Regions from separate parts of the Rhodococcus sp. PD04 genome, predicted to be linked through region 1. Evidence: riboswitches for the same ligand, from Rfam matches in the RefSeq annotation. Region 1 holds a riboswitch; the other holds the start of a gene.
The links. Region 1 has a riboswitch for cyclic di-AMP ahead of U9J23_RS14610 (C40 family peptidase). Riboswitches for the same ligand answer to the same signal wherever they lie in the genome.

Region 1 (3,844 bases):
GCGTCCTGGACCCCGAAGGAGGCTGCGGCGCAACCCCCGACGGCGACGGGCGGGCAGCGGTCGCCGTGGCGGGCCGTACGGCCGATCCTGCGCGTGCACGTGCGCAGACCGCACATCTCCGCGAGCAGTGCCGCGACATCCGCGGCGTCGGCGCGCACCGAGAACGGGCCGACCGAGTCGGGTCCGGGGGTGCGGCTCACGGCGAAGCGCGGGAACGCCTCGTCGGTGAGGATGATCCACCAACCGCGCATCGGATACTTCGACCGGCGGTTGTAGGGAGGGGTGTGGGCCGCGATCAATCGGAGTTCGCGGACGCCGGCCTCGAGCCCGTGGGCGCATTCGACGTGATCGATGCGTGTGGTGAGCGCGACCATCTCGCGCAACCGCGGTCGCGTCTCGGAGCCCGTGAAATAAGTACGGACACGCCGGTGCAGGTCGACCGCCGTGCCGACGTACAGCACTTCGTCGGACGGGCCGCGGAACATGTAGACGCCCGGTTTGCGCGGCAGATGCGCGGCGAGTGCGCGTTTGGCCCTCTGCTCGGCGGTGACCACCGGCATGTAGTCGCGCAGCTCGGTGAGGCTGTGGACGCCCTGGTTGCCGACCCGTTCGATGAGGGCGTGCAGGACGTCCACGGTGGCGCGTGCGTCGTCCAGGGCGCGGTGGGTGGGCACGGTGGAGACCCGGAACAGTTCGGCCAGCGCGGACAGCTTCACCGACGGCGCTTCGTCGCGTCCGAGGACGCGGCGGGCCAGTTTGACGGTGCACAGCACCTGGAAGCGGGGCCACGCGAGTTCGCACTGCGCCGTGGCCGCCTTGAGGAAGCCGACGTCGAATCCGGCGTTGTGTGCGACGAGCACCGCTCCGGACGCGAATTCCAGGAAGGCGGGCAGCACCTCCTCGATCTTGGGAGCCGCATAGACCATCGCGGTGGTGATGCCGGTGAGCTGCACGATGTACGGGGGGATGGGTCGCCCCGGATCGACGAGGGTCGCGAACTCGCCGAGCACCTCGCCCCCGCGGATCTTCACCGCGCCGATCTCTGTGATGGCGTCCTCGGCTGCCTTCCCGCCCGTCGTCTCGAGGTCGACGACGACGAAGGTGGTCTCGCGCAGGGGAGTGTCGAGCTCGTCGAAACCGAGTTGCACGCCGAGGGCGGATGGTTGCGGCGAGGTCATGCGGCAGAGCCTAGGAAGCGTCACCGACACGCCGCCGAGCGGGCTTCGGAGCGGGGTTCGGAGCACGGGGGAGACGAGGATCACACTGCGTTCTTTTCGGCTCGATGAGGGGTATGCGGAGGCCGGAAAACAGACCGATCGGCCTCCGAGAACGACAATCCGGCGAATCGGGCGCATCGCCTCCTCGACGGTCGGTGAGTCAGGGCGCCCTGACCTGGTTCTTCCGGAAAGGACTCGGGTGAAACGGGCGCCGGGCCTCCTTCGGGCGGAGGTGCGTCGAACAGTGGCCGTTACCGCGCCGTTATCGGACCGTTGCCCCGCGGCGGCATTCCCCCAGGAGCGGGCCGAAACGGTCGGGCTGCACGGCGAGGCGGTCGACTTCACCGATGCCGTTTCGTAATCTTTTCGAGACCGAGCGGAGAGTTTTCCGCCCCACCCCCGGGTCGGAGCCGCACGGTTACCGCCTAATCGCTTCTCTCGTCTGTGGGAGCAGTGAGCCGGGGACCCACACGTAGTACTCGGGGTGAATCCCCTCCGCCGCTCGCGGGGAGGGGTAGGGCTGATCTTCCGGCCCGAACCCGTCAGCTAACTCGGTCGGCGGGTGAACGGAAGAAACGGAGAACGTCCCCTCGTGGTTTCGAACAACAGCAAGCGCACCGTCCGGCGCGCACTCGTCGCCGGTGCCATTGCTCTCGGAGCAGTCACCGTCTCGGCCGGCCCGGCGATGGCCGAGCCGATCAACATTCCCGGTGTCGGAACGTTCGACCTCCCGGCCGGTGTGACCGTGCCGCCGGAGATCGCCAACATCGTTCCGCCGGCCCCCGAGGCGGCCCCCGCGCCTCAGGCCGGTTCCTTCACCGCCCCCTTCAGCTCGGTCGGCCAGCGCGCTGCCGACGCCGCACAGTCGAAGATCGGTGCCCCCTACGTCTACGGCGCTGCCGGCCCGAGCTCCTTCGACTGCTCGGGTCTCGTGCAGTGGGCCTACAAGCAGGCCGGTCTGAGCGTCCCGCGCACCAGCTACGAGCAGGCCTCCGCCGGTGCCCCGGTGGACGTCGCGGCTCTGCAGCCCGGTGACGTCGTGTCGTTCTACGGCGGCAGCCACACCGGCATCTACATCGGCGGCGGCAACATCGTGCACGCCTCCACCTCGAGCCAGCCGGTCAAGATCGCACCGCTGAACTCGATGCCCGTCGACGGCGCCCGTCGCTTCTGATCGGTCGGCGCCCGTCGCTTCCGATCGGGCTGAGCACCCCCGCTCCAGCGCCGACGCACTGCCCGAGGAGGGTGGGTCCGGTACGTACCGGACCCACCCTCCTCGTGTGTCTGCATGTCCCTGCCGATGCGCGAACTGCTTGCACAAACGGCCGCTGCGTGGGAGGGCTACTCGCAGGTAGACACAAACCTATGCAATTCCGTAACCTGATCGAGACCTTTGGGAAAGGATGCGAGCCCACGTGGTTTCCGACAGGACGAAGCACCTCGTACGAGTGCAGGACAGGCGACGGACCGGCCGTCCGGCGCTCGTCGTAGCCCTCGTGATGATGGTCCTCGGTTTCACCCTGGCGCCGGCGACGGCGCAACCCGCAGGGGAGAGCCCGGCAGCACGCCTCGAGCACCTCGCGGATCTGTCGCGTCGCAGCGAACAGGCCACCGAGGCGTTGCACGCCGCCGGGGCGGATCTCGAAGCGAAGGTCGCTGCGCAGCACGAGGCCGAGGTGCGTGCCGGCCAGGCCGACGACGCGCTCGGCGCCGCTCGCGCCGAGATCGCCCGCTTCAAGCCCACCGTCGACAAGCTCGCGCGGGCCAACTACCGCGGTGCGCGCACCAACCGGCTGTTCGCCGTCATGGTGAGCGACTCGCCCCAGCAGATGCTCGACCAGATGGTCCTGCTCGACGTCCTGGGCGAGCAGACCTCGCGTGAGGTCGAGGGCTTCCGGGCGGCCACCGCCGCTGCGGCCGAGGCGGCCGTCGCCGCGCAGCATGCCGCCGACGAGGCGCGTGCCGCCGCCGAGCAGGCCCAGACCCTCCGCGACGAACTCCAGCGGCGACAGGCCGAACTCGAGGAGCAGATCGAAGGGGTCCTGAACGCCTTCGAGGCGCTGAGCGACGCGGAGAAGGCCGAACTCGCCGGCACTCCCTTCCCTCCGGGCCTCGACGCCGAGAAGATCCTGCAGCACCTCGTCCCCGGCAGCAACGGCGCCGCGCTCCGCGCCGCCCTGTCGCGGATCGGCTCGCCGTACGTGTGGGGCGCGACCGGCCCCGACCAGTTCGACTGCTCGGGACTGATGGTGTGGGCGTACAACCAGGTCGGCAAGTCGCTGCCCCGGTCGAGTCAGGCCCAGGCGCAGGGCGGCATCCCCGTCTCCCGCGACAATCTGCAGCCCGGCGACCTCGTGATCTTCTACGACGACGCCTCCCACGTCGGCATGTACGTCGGCGACGGCAACATGGTGCACGCGTCGACCTTCGGTGTGCCGGTGAAGGTGCAGTCGATCGATCGCTTCCCGTTCCACAGCGCCCGGAGGTACTGATCGGGTAGAGGCGGGATCGCCGCCGGTGGGCGAGGGGCGTACGGGACCCCCTCGGACACCGACCTAGACTGACGCGGTGCCCGCGCGATCGCCCTTCACCGCCGGTACCCGCAAGTGGGAACGTCTCGGCCTGGC
Region 2 (3,844 bases), 2.2 Mb from region 1:
AGGCACCGGCGAGCACGGCCCAGCGGTAGGCGGGGGTGGACGCGAGCCACGCGTCGGTAGCGGTGGTCGGGGCCCAGTGGTCGTCGTCCCCGGGAGTCGGCGGCTCGGGGAGGCCGCGCGCGATCAGACCGGCACCCGCGAGGACCTCGACGACGAGCGCCGTCTCCTCGTCGTCGAGTCCGACCGCCTTCCCGACGCGATGCAGTTCGCGGACGCCGAGCCCTCCGGCCTTGAGGACGGGAGCGGGTTGCGCCCCGAGAGTGTCGAGAACGTCCTCGCAGTGCCGCAGCAGTTCGAGGGCGGCACCGGCAGCGGTCGCGTTGACGTCGGCGGTCGAGCGGGTGGGTTTCGGTGCGCGCGGGGGAGCGAGCGCCGCCGGATCGAAGGGGGCGTCGTCGCGCAGCGCCTGGCCCACCCGATGGGGGAGTTCGACGGTCTCGTCGTCGATACGGAAGAGCAGCCCGGCGGCGAGCAGTTTCTGCACGGGCCGGTCGGCGGAAGTGTCCGGTGCGGCGTCGCGGGTCCGGCCGATCGGGGACGTGCGCGACAGGGTGTCGAGGATGCTCCGCTGTTCGGGCGGGAGGGCCGCGAGGAGGTCGTCGAGTTCCTGCCGGGACGGTCCGGTGACGTCGCCGGTGCGTCCGACGCGCCACGGAACGGCGTCCACGGCGGCGGCGACGAGACGCAGCTCGTCGGTGGAACCCCACACGAGCAGCAGCGAGCGCAGGGTGGACAGGATCCGGTCGAGATTCCTCGCGCTGATGCGGCCGGAGACTTCGTCGAGCACGGCGGCGCGGGAGACGGGGGTGTCCACCGCTCCGAGACGGGCCAGGACCTCGATGATCCCGAAGGCGGCGGTGTCGAGTTCGTCGGCCGCACGGAAGACCGAGGCGCGTTGCTGCGCTCGGCTCGCGAGCACGTTCATGCTCGCCGGCGGCGGCACCACGAGATCGGGACGGGCGCGCAGCGTGGCGGCCAGATCCGTGTCGCGTCGACCTGCCAGCCAGCGGGCGAGGGAGTCCGTGGCGGTGTCGGGAGCGGGCGTGGTCGGGGACATCCCCTCCAGATTAGAGACCTGCGGTAGCAGGCCCCGAACTCACCTGCCAAAATGAGCGCATGGCTACCTCTTCGAAAAAGCATTACGTCGACCACGGATGGCCCGAGCTGGCCGACGGTGAGCACGCTGTCACCGAACTGTCGTCCACGCGTTCCGGTCCGCTCTCCCCGTACGGTGAGGACACCGTGTTCCCGTTGCCGGTCGAGGACCTGCCCTACACGCATCCGAAGACGGTGATCAACCGCTGATCCGATCGCGGATCACCGAACAGGCTCTTCCGTACGACGCCCGGTCCCTTCGTGGGGCCGGGCGTCGTCGTGTGAGGGAGGAACGAGCTCGTCCGCATATGCGGAAGGGCCCCGCACCGTGATCGGTGCGGGGCCCTTCCGGGATGTTCGGGGTGTTACTGCGGGAGCACCGCGCGAACGGCGTCCAGGATGTTCGGGTCGAGCTCGACGCCGGCGTCCTGGAGTGCGGCGACGCCCTGCTCGAAGCCGGCCAGGATGCCCTGGACCTCGGCGGGGAGAGCGGGGGTCTCCGGAAGCTGCGGGACAGCGTTCTGGATGGCGGGCGCCGGGGTCTCGGCGGGAGCGCTGGGGGCGGCGTCGACGGAGCGCTGCGTGGGCGCGCTCGACAGTCCGAGGCTCGACGAGCAGGAGGGCCATGCGCCCCAACCCTGGCCGGCGAGGACACGCTCGGCGACGGCGATCTGCTGTTCGCGGCTGGCCTGGTGGGCCGTGGCAGCGTATTCCTGGCCGCCGTAGGCGTTCCAGGTGCTCGGCGAGAACTGCAGGCCGCCCTGGTAGCCGTTGCCGGTGTTGATGCCCCAGTTGCCGCCGGACTCGCACTGTGCGAGGCGGTCCCAGTCGGAGTCGGGAGCGGCAGCGGCGGTGCCGCTGAACGCGACACCCGTGACGCCGAGGACTGCACCCGTCAGCGCGAACTTCGCGACGGTACGACCGGTATTGGTGGGCTTGCGATGGCGTCCGCTCATGTCGGTTCCGTGTTCCTCTCCGTACGCACCTACGAGGTCAGCTGTCGGGTTCGGGCTGAAGAGGTTGCCCGGCCGTGTCGCTCCGTTGGGAGCGCCTTCGGCTTCACCCCGAGGACCGTCGCGGTTGCGTCGGCCCGGGCCTCCTGGACACCGTCCGGCTGTGGGCCGATCGGTTCCTGGGAGACCGGTGGGTCCCCCGTTTCCTGTCCCCTGTGGATCGTTCGTCGGGACTTCCGGAACCACGGGACAGGAATTTGGCGCGGCGGTTCCGGACCGGTCGAGCCAGGCGGTTCGACCGGACATGACGGTAACGGTTCCGAGGGCGAAGTGTCACCAATTGATAACGCGCCGATTCGCGTGGCGACGGACGTGCGCGGCGCAGACCAGGGAATAAAGTCCCAGGTAGTGGGGTTCGGGTACCCGAAAATCCGTTTCGAGTCCCGCCCGTTATCCGCTTGTTATGTGAGAAAGATCACATGTAACTCGGGCGGGCATCCACAGGAACGATCTCCCTCCCCAGGGGCATCAGGGAGATCGGGATCATCTTCAGGTTCGCGACGGCGAGCGGGATGCCGATGATCGTGACGGCCATGGCGATCGCGGTGGCGATGTGGCCGAGGGCCAGCCAGATGCCGGCCACCAGGATCCAGATGACGTTGCCGATCAGCGACATGGCGCCGGCGGTCGGCCTCTCGACCGTCGTCTTGCCGAACGGCCACAGCGCGTAGATGCCGATCCGGAACGACGCGATGCCGAACGGGATGGTGATGATGAGGATGCAGCAGATCAGACCGGCCGCGAAGTAACCGAGCGCGAGCCACAGCCCGCCGAAGATCAGCCAGATGATGTTGAGCAGGATCCTCATGTCCGGTCTCCGTTCCGAGCGCGCCGGCCCGAGCGCAGCGCGAAGGCGATGGCGAGGGCGAATCCCAACGGCCATGCGAGGGTCAACAGATACAGCACGAGCCCGGGGCTGCCGTCGGTGAGCGCCGGCGTGAGGAAGATGGCGAGGACCGCCACCACGCCGACGACGAAGCAGGCGATCGCGGCCTTCAGGAGGCCGTTACGCGGGGCGGCAGACGAATCCGAAGATGAAGTACCCACGTGACCACGGTAGTCGCCGCGGAGGCGAACGGTGACGTCCGGGAGCGGGAAGACGATTCGGGGGTGGACCCACCTCTGCGGGTACACTGACAGGTGTCTACGCGTCCCGCTCGACCGAGCCGGGGCGCGTTGTTTTGCATGATGAACGGGTTGCCCCGCTTGGGGCACAGCTGTCGAGGAGCAGGTGAGCGCGGTGCCGACCGGCAAGGTGAAGTGGTACGACGTCGAGAAGGGCTTCGGCTTCCTGTCCCAGGACGAGGGTGAGGACGTCTACGTCCGTGCCTCGGCGCTCCCGGAGGGAGTGGAAGCGCTCAAGCCCGGCCAGCGCGTCGAGTTCGGTATGGCGGTGGGCCGCCGGGGACCGCAGGCGCTGAAGGTCGAGCTCCTCGAGCAGCCCACGCTGCGGCAGGGCCGCCGCGAGGCTCCCGCGCAGCAGAAGCGCCGCGCGCCGGACGAGCTGCACGGCATGGTCGAGGACATGATCAAGCTGCTCGAAGTGGCGGTCCAGCCCGATCTGCGGCGCGGGCGCTACCCCGACCGCAAGACCGGGCAGCGTATCTCCGAGGTCATGCGGGCGATCGCACGCGAGCTCGACCACTAGGGACGAACCACGACGGGCCGCCCTCGCCATGTGCGAGGACGGCCCGTCGTCGTATGCGGGGTCGGGACCTCAGAACGTCTTGACGGCC

Region 2: it holds a riboswitch for cyclic di-AMP, as region 1 does, so the genes downstream of both, U9J23_RS04405 (resuscitation-promoting factor Rpf1 domain-containing protein) here and U9J23_RS14610 (C40 family peptidase) in region 1, are expected to answer to the same signal.

The regions. Positions count from the first base shown of each region.
Region 1 is NZ_CP142143.1:3,166,281-3,170,124, reverse strand. It holds gene U9J23_RS14615 (DEDD exonuclease domain-containing protein) at 1-1,178, opposite strand, end outside; cyclic di-AMP (ydaO/yuaA leader) riboswitch at 1,630-1,794, shown strand; gene U9J23_RS14610 (C40 family peptidase) at 1,810-2,391, shown strand; gene U9J23_RS14605 (C40 family peptidase) at 2,666-3,709, shown strand; gene U9J23_RS14600 (hypothetical protein) at 3,786-3,844, shown strand, end outside.
Region 2 is NZ_CP142143.1:941,376-945,219, forward strand. It holds gene U9J23_RS04395 (helicase-associated domain-containing protein) at 1-1,057, opposite strand, end outside; gene U9J23_RS04400 (hypothetical protein) at 1,117-1,305, shown strand; gene U9J23_RS04405 (resuscitation-promoting factor Rpf1 domain-containing protein) at 1,461-2,051, opposite strand; cyclic di-AMP (ydaO/yuaA leader) riboswitch at 2,062-2,236, opposite strand; gene U9J23_RS04410 (YccF domain-containing protein) at 2,524-2,916, opposite strand; gene U9J23_RS04415 (hypothetical protein) at 2,913-3,155, opposite strand; gene U9J23_RS04420 (cold-shock protein) at 3,349-3,756, shown strand; gene U9J23_RS04425 (DUF2771 domain-containing protein) at 3,826-3,844, opposite strand, start outside.